Regions from separate parts of the Solibacillus sp. FSL W7-1464 genome, predicted to be linked through region 1. Evidence: riboswitches for the same ligand, from Rfam matches in the RefSeq annotation. Region 1 holds a riboswitch; each other region holds the start of a gene.
The links. A riboswitch is a leader RNA that binds a small molecule or an ion and turns the genes downstream of it on or off. The one in region 1 is predicted to bind S-adenosylmethionine.

Region 1 (3,575 bases):
CGTACGTGATCATTTCCTTGAAACATCCAAAATTACACGAAATCATCATTTGCTATGGCTCGATATTCCGAACGCCAAGCCGTATTTTGAAGAGCGTATGAAAGAAGGCTCGAGTTTATTCAATATAGCGGAGCTGGAACAGATTAAACAGCAGCTGCTTGAATTAAATGCCGCAACGGAACAGGCGAAAGCACAAGGGCTGATTCCGCAAGATGCATTAAAATCGGTTGGTGTTATTTCCTTCTACGCGGAGCAGGTGAAGCGCATCAATCGTTTAATCGAACAGGATATCAATGTACCGCATTTGCACATCCGTACAGGCTCGGTCGATAAATTCCAAGGGATGGAGATGGATGTCATTATTGTCAGCATGGTGCGGAATCATGACAATGAGCGCGGAGAAATCGGGTTTGCGAAAGATTACCGACGTTTGAATGTTGCACTGTCCCGCGCACGGGAGCTGCTCATTATGATCGGCAGTACCGAAATGTTTACAAAGCGTCCAAAAAGCGCGAAAACACGGGATATGTATGCCCATGTATTAACGACAGTAAAAGAGCAGGACGGCTATTTTGCTGTTTAGAAACAGGGGGATTGGATTGAATGGATTTACAAAATACAGTTTTACAGCTGCAGAAAGAACTCAGCCAAAACCCATCCATTGAAATCAAAAAGCAAATGCAATATGCCATTCCGATTCACACATTGGAAGTGAAATATCATCCGGTGATACGTAATGCCATGGATATTTTAATGAAGATGATGCTCATTTCATTTGAGAAAGCAAAGCTGAAAAATGTGGAGCTATTAGCCGAAATTTTATTGGTGGAACCGTTATTTATTCATGATTTGACGAATAAAATGTTACGAATGGGTATGATTGTGAAGGAACAGGAATTTGCGCTAACCGCTAAAGGGAATGCTCAGCTGGAATCGGGCATTTTTGAAGAGGAACTTGAAGAAACAAGTTATTTTATTCAATACAGTCCGATTCATGAGCAGCCATTGGAGGGCGATCTGGAGGAATTTGCGGATTTGGAAGAGTTTCCGGAGCCTTTCCCGACAATCGAAACAGAAGAGATCGAAGCGATAGAAGAAACGGTGCTCATTGATTTCATTCAACAGCAACTATCCGAACAACCCGTAGCGGAAGAGGAAGTGCCGCATTCTATTACAAGTATTGTTTCGACGGAATCGATCCAGATTAATGATATACCGGTCCTATGTTTTTTACTGTTCGATCAAAAGGAAAACAGACATTTTGTGCGGGTATACAATACATTGACACGGGTATGGGATGAACGACTGGAAACAATCTTATTCAATATAGAAAAAGAACAGCTTCAGGAAGAGTAAAATATTTTTGGAATTATTGCAAAATTACAAAGTACATGTTACACTAATGACAATTTAATAGACTTATCAAGAGAAGCGGAGGGAACTTGGCCCAATGATGCTTCAGCAACCTCTAGTCCAACTAGAAAGGTGCTACTTCCAGCAAGGTGTTGACCTTGGCAGATAAGAACGGGTAAAAGCCCCTCTCAATTCTGATTTGCTGGAGTGAGAGGGGCTTTTTATATTGTTCTGGAACGGGTCGTTTCGCTCGTAAAACAATGCAATGCCTGAACATCACAGATTATTAAAAGTTTATTGAAAAAGTTTATGAGGGGGAAAGTGGAATGCCGATTAATATTCCGAAACATTTACCGGCGGGTGAACTGCTTAGAAAAGAGAAGATTTTCGTCATGGAGGAAGACCGTGCGAAAACACAGCAAATTCGACCGTTAAATATTTTGGTATTTAATTTAATGCCTGAAAAAGAAAAAACCGAACTGCAGTTGCTGCGCTTACTCGGTAATACACCATTACAGGTAGATGTGACATTTTTAAACACGGCTACATACGAATCAAAAAATGTTTCCAAATCGCATTTAGATACATTTTACCGCACGTTTGACCAAGTAAAGCACCGTCGTTTTGATGGTCTCATTATTACGGGTGCGCCTGTAGAGAAAATGGACTTTGAAGATGTAGGCTACTGGAATGAAATTACGCATGTTATGGACTGGGCAAACGAACATGTCACTTCGATCATGTATATATGTTGGGGCGCTCAAGCTGCTCTTTATCACCATTTTGGCATCGGGAAATTCGAATTGCCGAAGAAGTGCTCCGGTGTTTATTCCCATGTGATTACGGATTTAACAGTAGATCTAGTACGTGGCTTCAGTGATGAGTATGTGGCACCGCATTCACGTCACACATCGGTTTCGATTGATGAAGTACGGGCACATCCCGACTTGCGTTTACTAAGCTATTCGGATGATGCAGGCGTGTTTATCGTGCAATCGAAAAACAATAAACACATTATGATTACAGGACATCTGGAATATGATGCAACGACATTATCGGATGAGTACTTCCGCGACATGGAGAAGGATCCGGACAATACGGACATTCCGCTCAACTATTTCCCGAATAACGACCCGCTGCAGGCACCGAAAAATGTTTGGCGTGCCCATTCGCATCTGTTGTTCTACAACTGGCTGAACTACTACGTATATCAAGAAACGCCATATGAATGGCATTACGTCGATGAAAATATTGAATATCATATTTAATGCTTATAAATGAAACGAACCAGCAAGAGATGGACTCCTGCTGGTTCGTTCTATTTGATTGCGACCCAGGCACGTTCGCGTTCGATCTGCAAACTGATTTCCCGCCCGAAGAAATCGCTTAATACTTCGTCTGTTAAAACAACTTCCCGTGCATTGGCTTCGACATTTTTTCCGTCCTTCATTAAAAGGACATGGCTAAAACAAGGCAGAATCTCTTCTACATGGTGCGTCACATAAATAAGGGTAGGGCCGTTTTCAGTTTCTGCGATCTGTTCAATCGTCTGCAGCAGATTTTCCCGTTCGATCAAGTCCAGCCCGCCACACGGCTCGTCCAATATCAGAATTTCCGGATCTGCCATAACGGCCCTTGCGATCTGTACGCGCTGCCGTTCACCTTGTGACAAATGCTCGAATGATTTATTCGCTAAATGGTCACAGTGAAAATGTTTCATAACCGAAACTGCATGATCAATTTCTTCTTCCGTCACATCATTAAACAGACGAAGGGCACCGAATTTTCCGCTGAGCACGATTTCAATCGCGTTATCCTGCCAGTTGAAGTTATCGATCATCGCATTGCTGACCCAGCCAATCCGCGTCCGCAGTTTCGGTATATATGTCTTCCCGTATGTTTCACCCAGTACCTGTACTTTACCTTCATTTGGCCAAATATAACCGTTAATGACTTTCAGCAACGTTGTTTTGCCGGAGCCGTTTAACCCTAAAATAGCCCAATGCTGTCCCTTTTGTACATGCCAGCTTAAATCATTTAAAATCTGTTTGTCATTGCGATATAAATGGATATTTTCAATATGTATCATTTAAAAACACCTCCACTTACTACTATGCACTTTTTTCCATTGTTTCGAAAGTATTTTTTGAAAATTGTAATAATTTAAATATAAAAAAAGAAAGCAAACGCATAGTGCCTGCTCTCCCCATTATTTATATAAC
Region 2 (3,575 bases), 1.6 Mb from region 1:
AAAGAAGTTCGGAAAATTGAATCTGGTGTTCGTACTTTAAAACTATTTGCCAGCGATGCAGTGAGCATGCTAGATCTAAATAAACATTTAGAAAATCGCAGCAGTGAACGCATTCGCTATTTTGATAAACGTTCAACATCTTTGGAAGCAGAAATAATTTCCCTGACAAAGCAACTTTCATATAGGTAAAATAGTGGCCATCCTACCCGGGAATACTTAGAGGTAGGGTGGTTTTTCTTATGAGGTTCTGAAAATTGTAATACCCGGCTGACCATATTTCGCATGAAAAAGTTTATACTATTAAAAGAGAAGCGAACGAAATAGGAGAGAATGGACATGAAAACAGTAGTAGTTGTAGGTGGCGGGATTACCGGGCTATGTACGATGCATTACTTGAGAAATAAAATGCATGAGCAAAATGTGGAAGCCCGGTTAATTCTGATTGAAAAGAGCACATATTTAGGCGGGAAAATCCATTCCGAACAGGATAGCGGTTTCATTATGGAAACAGGGGCTGATTCGATTGTTGCTCGTCATCCAGGGGTATTGGAACTTATAAAGGAGCTTGATTTTGAATCAGAGCTTGTATATAACGAAACAGGTATTTCCTACATTCATACGAATAATGAGCTGCATGCTATTCCGGCAGGATCAACATTCGGTATTCCGATGAGTGTAGAATCGCTCATGTCGAGCACTTTAGTTTCCGAAGAAGGGAAGAAAAGAGCACTTCAAGACTTTGAAATCCCGAATACTAAATTTACTAAAGAAAGCTCAATCGGTACATTTTTGGAATATTTTTTAGGTGAGGAAATTGTCCGCAAGCAAATTGCCCCTGTATTAGCGGGTGTTTATTCAGGAGATTTATATCAATTAAGCCTGGCGTCTACATTGCCTTATTTAGTGGATTATAAAAACAACTACGGATCGATTATTAAGGGCTTCGAAGCGAATCGTGAGCAATTCGAAAAAGCTGCGAATAAGAAGTTTATTTCCTTCCGTTCCGGTTTATCGGCCCTGATCAATCGTTTAGAGATACAGCTTCCGGAAGTTGAATTCATGAAAAATAAAGTAACAAAGAAAGTTCGTAAAACAGGCGAGCAATATGAAATCATGCTTGAAGACGAAACGATTTTAGCAGATGTTGTTGTACTGGCCATCCCGAATGATACGGTCCGTCAAGTAATACAGGATGACTCACTGGAGAAACAGTTGGAAAAGTTCACGACGGCATCAACTTTAACGATGTATGTTGGTTTTGATGTACCGGACGATATATTACCGGCTGATGGTACTGGATTTATCGTTTCGCACAATAGTGATTTAGTCTGTAATGCGTCGACATGGACGAGCCGTAAATGGAAGCATACGTCTGCAGAAGGCAATTTACTCGTTCGTCTGTTTTACAAAGATATTAATCCGCGCTATGAACAATTGGCAGCCATGTCTGATGAAGAGCTGACAACAGTTGCATTGGAAGATATTCGTCTGAGCTTAGGTATTGAAGCGAAGCCGACAGTCGTCAATGTAACGAGGTGGATTGACCAAATGCCACGATATGATTTGGCGCATAACGAAGCGTTATCGAAAGTTATACAGCAGATGGCAACGGATTACCCGAATATCCTATTAGCGGGATGTGCCTATTTCGGAGTGGGAATAGGTGCCTGTATTTTAAACGGTAAAAAAACGGCTGAACAGATTATTAGTCGAATTATGTAAAGAAATACTTCATTCGGCTAAAGGGTATTGACGGAACTATTAGATAACGTTATGATTCATTTAATTATTTCAAAAATTCATATTATTTTCTTATCAAGAGAAGTCGAGGGACTGGCCCGATGAAACTTCAGCAACCAACGTTAAGTCAGGTGCTAAATCCAGTGGCGGATGCCAGAAGATGAGAAGGGATTAAGTTGATAACTATTATGCCTTCTTTTATTTAATGAAAGAAGGCTTTTTTGTATCGTTAATATACTGAAAATACTGTAAATGATGGAGTGAAGGTAATGGGTTTACTTGAAGAATTACAAACACGGGTTTTAACAGCAGACGGGGCAATCGGAACACTTCTTTATTCATATGGGTTGGATTATTGTCATGAAGAGATGAATATTGCACGTCCTGATATTATAGAAAAAATTCATAGTGAATATATTGCGGCAGGTGCGGATATTATTCAGACAAATACATACGGAGCTAACCGGATTAAGCTTGCGCGTTATGGCTATGAAAATCGTGTGATGGAATTTAATGAAGCTGCGCTGAAAATCGCTAAGCGTGCTGCTTCTCTGGATGGGCAATATGTTCTGGCGACAATCGGTGGTATTCGCGGAATCCGTAAAAGTGACGCGACATTAGATGAAATTTTATTTGCATTCCAAGAACAAGCGGAAGTACTGCTAGCTGGTCAACCTGATGGATTCTTACTGGAAACCTATTACGATTTTGAAGAATTATCACAATGTGTCCATCTCTTACGTTCGATGACCGATTTACCGATCATTGCCCAAGTGACGATGCAGGAGCCGGGCGTCCTTCAAAATTTAATGTCTCTGAACGAAGCACTTCAGGATTTGGAAAGATTGGGTGCGGATATTGTTGGGAGTAACTGCCGATTAGGTCCTTTCCATACGATTCAGGCATTTGAAGGAGTCAATTTACCGAATAAGGCATTTCTGTCGGCTTACCCAAATGCATCATTATTGGATATTGAAGATGGCCGTGTTGTCTATGAATCGGAAACCGATTATTTCGCTCGTGCAGCCGTTGAACTTGTAAACCAAGGAGTCCGTTTAATTGGCGGTTGCTGCGGAACAACACCGAAGCATATTGCGGCGGTGAAAAAACGTTTGGCGAATATGCAGCCAATTGATACGAAGGAAGAAAAACCTGGATATACACAATTCGTCCGTATTCCGGAGCCGCGTAAGCAGGAGCCGCTCCATGAAAAAGCCAAACGTGAACGTTCTGTTATTGTGGAGCTTGATACACCGCGTCATCTGGAAATTGACGGATTTGTCGAAGGGGCAAAACAGCTGGCAAAAGCGGGCGCCGATGTTGTTATGATGGCTGATAACTCACTTGCTTCGCCGCGCATCAGTAATATTGCGATGGCTGCTATTTTGAAAGAGCATGGAATTCGTTCGTTGCCGCATTTAACATGCCGTGACCGAAATTTAATTGGGCTTCAGTCACATTTAATGGGACTTGATGCACTGGAACTTCATGATATTCTGGTCGTGACAGGGGACCCGACAAAAGTGGGGGATTTCCCAGGCGCGACGAGTGTATATGATGTTTCGTCAATGGAGCTTATTTCTCTTATTAAGCAGTTAAATAAAGGCGGTTCATTTACCGGGAAATCACTCCGTAAACAGGCGAATTTCTCGGTAGCTGCTGCCTTTAATCCGAATGTGCGTGTATTGGACCGTGCTGTTGCCCGTTTAGAGAAGAAAATCGAGCATGGGGCAGATTATTTTATTTCACAGCCGGTTTATACAAAAGAAAAGATTATCGAAATCTATGAGGCGACCAAGCATTTGGAAACACCGATCTATATCGGGATTATGCCA
Region 3 (3,575 bases), 970 kb from region 1:
CATACTCCTTTTACATATAAATTATTTTTATGACATAAACACGAGACCTTTAAAATTAAGTCTGAGTTTGCCGATATCAAAAAGTTATGATGTTGCACCTTCTTTAATATCGGCATCATTATATTACTATTTATTCGTTTAATTATAATACATTCCGATTCAAAAGAAATGTTAATTGAAAATTCTTCACGTTTTGTTACGATATCTATAGATTTATCTACAATTCTATAGAAGAAATGAGGAAATGAAAATGATTTACCCCTATAAGGATAAAATACCGACAATCCACCCTTCTGCATTCATTGCCGATTATGCCACAATTACCGGTGACGTAACAATCGGGGCCGAAACTTCAATTTGGTTTAACACGGTAATCCGCGGCGATGTGAACAAAACTATAATTGGCGACCGTGTCAGCATCCAGGATTTGAGCTGCCTTCACCAAAGTCCCGCTTACCCTCTCATCATTGAAGATGAAGTAACAGTAGGCCATCAAGTTACATTACATAGCTGTACAATTAAGAAACGCGCTTTAGTTGGTATGGGTTCCATCATACTGGACGGGGCAGTTATAGGCGAAGGAGCGTTTATCGGTGCCGGCAGTCTAGTACCACCCGGAAAAGTGATTCCTCCCAATTGTTTGGCGATGGGGCGCCCGGCAAAAGTTGTGCGTGAAGTAACAGCTGAAGATCGCGCAGATATGGATCGGATTATTTCCGAATATGTGGCGAAAGGACAATACTATAAATCCCTTCAGAAATAGTTTCACAATCATATTGTTAGTCGAAATCTCTACCTATAATATAGGATGTTTACTGGAAATCATAAAAAAGGAGCTATCCATTTATCTGGATGCTCCTTTTTTTATTAAATTCCTGCTTTTGCTTTTAATTCAGCTGCTTTATCCGTATTTTCCCATGGCACATTCAAATCTGTGCGGCCGAAATGTCCGTATGCTGCTGTTTGTTTATAGATAGGGCGTCGTAAATCAAGCATTTTAATAATGCCTGCAGGACGTAAATCGAAAAGTTCACGAACCCAGTTTACGATTTGTGATTCTGCTACTTTTCCTGTACCAAACGTATCAACTGCGATTGAAACAGGTTGTGCAACACCGATTGCATACGCCAACTGCACTTCAGCACGGTCTGCTAAGCCCGCTGCTACAATGTTTTTAGCAACATAGCGTGCTGCATATGCTGCAGAGCGGTCAACTTTCGTTGCATCCTTACCAGAGAATGCTCCGCCACCGTGACGTGCATAACCACCGTAAGTATCAACGATAATTTTACGACCTGTAAGTCCTGCATCTCCTTTAGGGCCGCCGATTACGAATCGACCTGTTGGGTTGATGAAGTACTTTGTAGCTCCATCCAATAAATGAGCAGGAACTACCGGTTTAATAACGTGTTCCTTAATATCTGTTTGGATTTGTTCCAATGTTGCTTCTTCATCGTGCTGTGTTGAAATAACGATTGTATCCACACGAACAGGCTCATTGTTTTCATCGTATTCGATTGTTACTTGTGTTTTACCATCCGGACGCAAATATTCCAATTGGCCTGATTTACGTACTTCTGTTAAACGACGCGCTAGTTTATGAGCTAAAGAAATAGGCATCGGCATAAGTTCGGGAGTTTCGTTACATGCATAACCGAACATTAAACCTTGGTCACCGGCACCGATTGCTTCAAGTTCGTCCTCTGTCATTGATCCTTCGCGTGCTTCCAAAGCCTGGTCAACACCTTGTGCAATGTCAGGTGATTGTTCTCCTACAGCTACTAGTACTGCAAGGTTTTCAGCATCAAAGCCGTACTTACCGCGTGTATAGCCGATTTCTGCTACTGTATCGCGTATAATACCTTTCATATCTACATAAGTAGAAGTTGTAATTTCACCAGATACTAATACTAAGCCTGTTGTTACCGTAGTTTCACAAGCTACACGTGCATTTGGATCTGCAGCTAAAATAGCGTCTAAAATGGCATCCGAAATTTGGTCACAAATTTTATCCGGATGTCCTTCCGTTACACTTTCTGATGTAAACAGTCGACGATTTGTCATGTCATTTCCTCCTAAATCACTTTGGCAATTGTTTTTTATTGATACGGTACTCATTACCCATGTCCGTTATATTGCAGCAATTACACAAATGCGTATCCGCTTTTTAACGTCAAGCTATATTTGCTTTAACACGAGGGTCTGAAAGGCTGTAACTATCTAATTTTCGCTTAGCACGAAATTGTAAATCAAAATAAAAAAAATCCTTTCTCTCATAGCCGTGTTCATCACACGTGAGGAAAGGATATTACGTTTCGTTACCTTTCACTCTTATCGTTCAAGGGAAATTTTGCCCTTGCATCAGGTTGGCACCAACACGTATAAAATATACGCAGGTTGCCGGGTTTCATAGGGCCTGCCCCTCCACCAGCTCGGGATAAGAGTATCCGTTCAATTAAACATCTTACGCAAAAAAGCAAGTGCTGTCAACAAATTTTGACTTTTTTCGATACGTAAAAAATTGCGAAAAAATAATTTGCAATTAGTATAGATTATTTCACTTAATGTGTTATACTATTTTTGAATTAGGAATCAACTCCCCTCTATAAGGGAATACTATAAAAAAGGATGGTATTTAATAGATGAATTCGGTAGAAATTGCTAACGAGCTGAAAGAACTTTTAAACGGGGAAAATATCAAAACTCAATTATCTGTTCCACAACTAATTGAAAAAGCTACATCACGTGGAGAAGCAACGCTAACAGTTGAAGGCGCATTACGTGCCGAAACAGGCAAATATACTGGCCGCTCTCCTAAAGATAAATATATAGTAGAAGAAGAAATTTCAAAGGACAAAATCGATTGGGGTAAAGTAAACCGTCCGATCTCAGCAGAAGTATTTGATAAACTTTATGTAAAAGTTGTAAATTACTTAAAAGAGCGCGACGAGTTATATGTATTCAACGGTTTTGCTGGTGCAGACAAAGAGTCTCAATTATCTATTAAAGTAATTAACGAATATGCTTGGCATAATCTATTCTGTCATCAATTATTCATCCGCCCAACAGCAGACGAATTGGCTAAACACGTTGCCGAGTTTACAATCGTATCTGCACCAAACTTCAAAGCAGATCCGGAAGTAGACGGTACTGGATCGGAAACGTTCATTATAACATCTATCGAAAAGAAAATCATCTTAATTGGCGGAACTGAGTACGCTGGCGAAATGAAGAAGTCCATCTTCGGTATTATGAACTACTTGTTACCTGAACAAGGTATCTTCCCAATGCACTGCTCTGCTAACGTTGGTGAAGAAGGCGATGTAGCATTATTCTTCGGTTTATCCGGTACAGGGAAAACAACGTTATCAGCTGACAAAGACCGCAAATTAATTGGTGATGACGAGCACGGCTGGTCTGACAACGGTGTATTCAACATTGAAGGTGGTTGCTATGCTAAAACGATCAACCTATCCGCTGAAAATGAGCCGGAAATCTACAATGCGATCCGCTTTGGTTCAGTATTGGAAAACGTTGCGGTAGACCCTGAATCACGCGAATGCGACTATGCAGAC
Region 4 (3,575 bases), 1.6 Mb from region 1:
AAGCCTTTTTCCTAAAGTACTATGCGTTTGTTTCTATCCCAACTTCAGCCGCAACCTTCGCTAATGCCTGATCTAAATCCGCGATAATATCTTCTGCTGCTTCTAATCCGATCGATAAGCGAATGAGCTCTTCCGATACGCCTGCAGTTTTTAATTCTTCCGCAGATAACTGTTGGTGCGTTGTGCTCGCAGGGTGGATAATTAATGAACGGGCATCCCCAACGTTTGCTACATGAGAGAACAATTCCACGTTATCGATTACTTGGCGGCCTGCTTCACGTCCGCCTTTAATACCGAATGTAATGATAGATCCGAAACCGTTTTTCAAATATTTTTTCGCTAAATCATGCGTTGCAAAATCTTCGAAGCCGTTGTAATTTACGTATTCCACAAATGGGTGGTTTCTTAAATACTCGGCAACTTTCTGTGTATTTTCATTGTGACGGACAATACGCAAATGAAGCGTTTCAAGTCCTTGCAGGAAGTTAAATGCTGCGTCAGCAGATAGAGTTGGACCAAAATCACGCAATAGTTGAACACGAAGCTTTGTCGCAAATGCAGCGCCTGCTGTGTCAATCCCATAGCGTAGACCATGGTAAGAAGTATCCGGTTCTGTAAATCCTGGATGTCTTCCTTGTGTCCAGTCGAACTTGCCTGCATCCACTACAATCCCGCCGATCGTCGTCCCGTGACCGCCAATCCACTTTGTTGCAGAATGGATGACAACATCCGCACCGAATTCAATCGGATTACTTCCGTATGGGGAAGCAAATGTACTGTCGATTAATAAAGGAAGGCCGTTGTCATGGGCGATGTTTGCTACCGCTTCAATATCCAATACTTTCAAGCTTGGATTTCCGATAATTTCAGCGAAGATTGCCTTCGTTTTATCCGTGATTGCCGCCTGGAAGTTTGCAGGATCTGATTCATCCACAAATTTCACTGTAATGCCGTAGCGAGGCAATGTAGTTGCAAATAAATTGTAAGTCCCACCGTAAAGTGAACCTGCCGCAACAATTTCATCCCCTGCACCGGCAACGTTTAAAATAGAAAATGCTACTGCTGCTGCGCCAGATGAAAGCCCTACTGCAGCTGTACCCCCTTCTAATAAAGCAACCCGTTCTTCAAATGCCCCGACTGTCGGGTTCATAATACGTGAATAAATATTGCCTGTTTCCTGTAATGCAAATAGACGTTGCGCATGAGCTGTGTCGTTAAATGCATAGGCCGTTGTACGGTAAACCGGAACTGCGATCGCCCCTGTTTCCGGGTCTGGCTTTTGACCCCCGTGTAATAATAAAGTTTCTGGTCTTAAATTTGTCATTTTATTACCCCCAAAAATTTAATCGATGGTGAAATCGGTGTTTTTGAGGAGGATTTTTTAAATGAAAAAAACCCTCTTCAGTTAAGAAGAGGGTTGCGCATGAGCAAGTTTGCCTCCTCTTATCTTTCAAAATGTTTGTCCATTTTGTAGGAATTAGCACCTTAGTCAGTTCATCACTTACTGGTTGCCGGGCATCTCAGGGCCTATTCCCTCCGCCGCTCTTGATAAGAGTTATGTGATTTGTGTTCCATCGTTGTGTCTCAGTATAAAACACACTAATCCGATATGTCAACACAAAAAAATTAAAATTTTCAGATTTCTATTCTGATTGCTCTTATCTGTATTTAACGATATGCAAAAATTCCATCCCTATGAATTGAACAGACGCTAATAATCGACTTCAAGTAAAATATTGACTAAAATAAGCTTGAAGGATACACCATCAAGTTTTATTACATAAAAGGGAGATGTTCACGTGAATACAAAAGAATTATTACGCAGTCATACATCTGTTCGTAAATATACAGGTGAGGAAATTTCAAAAGAAACTGTCATCGATTTAATCGAAACAGCGCAAATGGCGGCAAGTTCGCATTTCGTACAGGCATACAGTGTCATTTGGGTAACGGATGAAGAAAAGAAAACGAAGCTTGGGGAGCTGTCTAAAAATGAATTTCAGTTTAAAACAGCGGGTGCTTCTTTCCTGTTTTGCGTAGATTTTAAGCGTTTGCAAGTAGCTGGTCAAAAGCACGGGGTTGATATTTCTGCTGACACGGCTGAAAACGTGCTTGTAGGGGTAGCAGATGTTGCGTTATTTGCCCAAAACTTCGTTATTGCAGCTGAATCAATGGGTTACGGCATTTGCTATATCGGTGGTGCCCGTACAAATCCTAAGGAAATCAGTGAACTGTTCAATTTACCGGAGTACGTTTTCCCGTTGTTTGCGATGACAATCGGTACACCGACAAAACGCAATGAAACAAAACCGCGTTTACCGGTAGCTGCAGTATTGCATGAAAATGGCTATGACGTTGCTAAATACGATGCCCTTCTAGATGAGTACGATGGGATTATGGAAGATTACTACAGTAGCCGATCTTCGAATCAAAAGACAGCAACATGGACGAAACAAATGGCCGATTACTTAGTTGAACAAAACCGTCCGCATATTAAAGACTTCCTCGCTTCACAAGGCTTTACTTGGAAGTAAGCTAATAAAAACCAAAATGCTATTTTTCTCTCTGAGAGAGAAAAATAGCATTTTTTTGCTGAGCGTTAAAAATTGATTTCCATTCCGGGTCGGATGCTTTCCGCGGGCGTGGCCTGAGCCTGTAGTCTCAGGCGTCACGCTAATCCCGCTGGAGTCGCCTCCCCTCCATTCCAATCAATTTTAAATAGCCGTTTCTTAATAAGGGTTTCCTTCTTTTTCAACGGTACTTCTACTTCTGCCCAAATTTCTTTATTTATTTCAACCCTTCAATCTGCAATGCTTTTACAGGTTGGAAATCTTCTCCTGTTTTTGCATACGTAATCGTTGCCTGGTCACCTTCTTGCAAATAGATTGCAAATGGTGCAACTTCTGTAGAAACGATGAAGTTTTCACCTGTGTTCGCCAGGAACGATACGATTGTAAAATCACCTACACGTTCTTTATAAACACGCACGACTTTCACCGTCGCTTTTGCCTCTTCGGCATTCGAAGTACCGTCTACCGTACTTCCGCCACGGCTTAGCGCTGTTTTATAAAGTCTTAACGCTTCATTTGGTGTGGTACCAAATGCCGATATTTCAGGATTTGCCGCTGACACAATGAAATAATTTTGCAGGAATCCGTTCGCATCAAGTACAGCTGACAGCCAGCTTGCTTCACCGTAGAAGTTGTAAAGGATCGGCATTTCGCCTTCCCATTCTTTTTCGATGAACTTTTTCTCAATAATTTCAAGAGCCCCTTGTGAATCCATATAGGACTCTTCCAGATTTCCTGTATAGTACGTTGCTTCACCAGTACGTGCATGTGTTAATGCATAACCTAGCATCGAGTCAACGCCCTCTTTTGGACTTGTAAAATCAGTGAAATAATACATTTCTCCGTCTTCCATAAAGATCGGGCTTACATTTGCTTCCGTACCTTCATCACTTGGCAGTTTAACATCCTTTTTGCCGACAAGACTGTTCCAGAAACCATGCACGTAGTTACCGTAATAACTGTTTTGCAAACTTACCGCTTCCGGTGATACAGCACCATCGATAA

Region 2: it holds a riboswitch for S-adenosylmethionine, as region 1 does, so the genes downstream of both, MKZ25_RS17540 (bifunctional homocysteine S-methyltransferase/methylenetetrahydrofolate reductase) here and metA (homoserine O-acetyltransferase MetA) in region 1, are expected to answer to the same signal.
Region 3: it holds a riboswitch for S-adenosylmethionine, as region 1 does, so the genes downstream of both, metK (methionine adenosyltransferase) here and metA (homoserine O-acetyltransferase MetA) in region 1, are expected to answer to the same signal.
Region 4: it holds a riboswitch for S-adenosylmethionine, as region 1 does, so the genes downstream of both, MKZ25_RS01675 (O-acetylhomoserine aminocarboxypropyltransferase/cysteine synthase family protein) here and metA (homoserine O-acetyltransferase MetA) in region 1, are expected to answer to the same signal.

The regions. Positions count from the first base shown of each region.
Region 1 is NZ_JBBORC010000001.1:1,892,058-1,895,632, forward strand. It holds gene MKZ25_RS09245 (AAA domain-containing protein) at 1-583, shown strand, start outside; gene MKZ25_RS09250 (nucleoside-diphosphate sugar epimerase) at 604-1,356, shown strand; SAM riboswitch class I at 1,417-1,525, shown strand; gene metA (homoserine O-acetyltransferase MetA) at 1,680-2,621, shown strand; gene MKZ25_RS09260 (ABC transporter ATP-binding protein) at 2,672-3,442, opposite strand; gene MKZ25_RS09265 (YczE/YyaS/YitT family protein) at 3,567-3,575, opposite strand, start outside.
Region 2 is NZ_JBBORC010000001.1:3,518,059-3,521,633, reverse strand. It holds gene MKZ25_RS17550 (chemotaxis protein) at 1-189, shown strand, start outside; gene hemG (protoporphyrinogen oxidase) at 337-1,722, shown strand; SAM riboswitch class I at 1,810-1,907, shown strand; gene MKZ25_RS17540 (bifunctional homocysteine S-methyltransferase/methylenetetrahydrofolate reductase) at 2,010-3,575, shown strand, end outside.
Region 3 is NZ_JBBORC010000001.1:2,862,687-2,866,261, forward strand. It holds gene MKZ25_RS14085 (gamma carbonic anhydrase) at 251-763, shown strand; gene metK (methionine adenosyltransferase) at 868-2,064, opposite strand; SAM riboswitch class I at 2,329-2,444, opposite strand; gene pckA (phosphoenolpyruvate carboxykinase (ATP)) at 2,643-3,575, shown strand, end outside.
Region 4 is NZ_JBBORC010000001.1:340,508-344,082, reverse strand. It holds gene MKZ25_RS01675 (O-acetylhomoserine aminocarboxypropyltransferase/cysteine synthase family protein) at 20-1,324, opposite strand; SAM riboswitch class I at 1,441-1,555, opposite strand; gene nfsA (oxygen-insensitive NADPH nitroreductase) at 1,800-2,534, shown strand; gene MKZ25_RS01665 (hypothetical protein) at 2,788-3,575, opposite strand, start outside.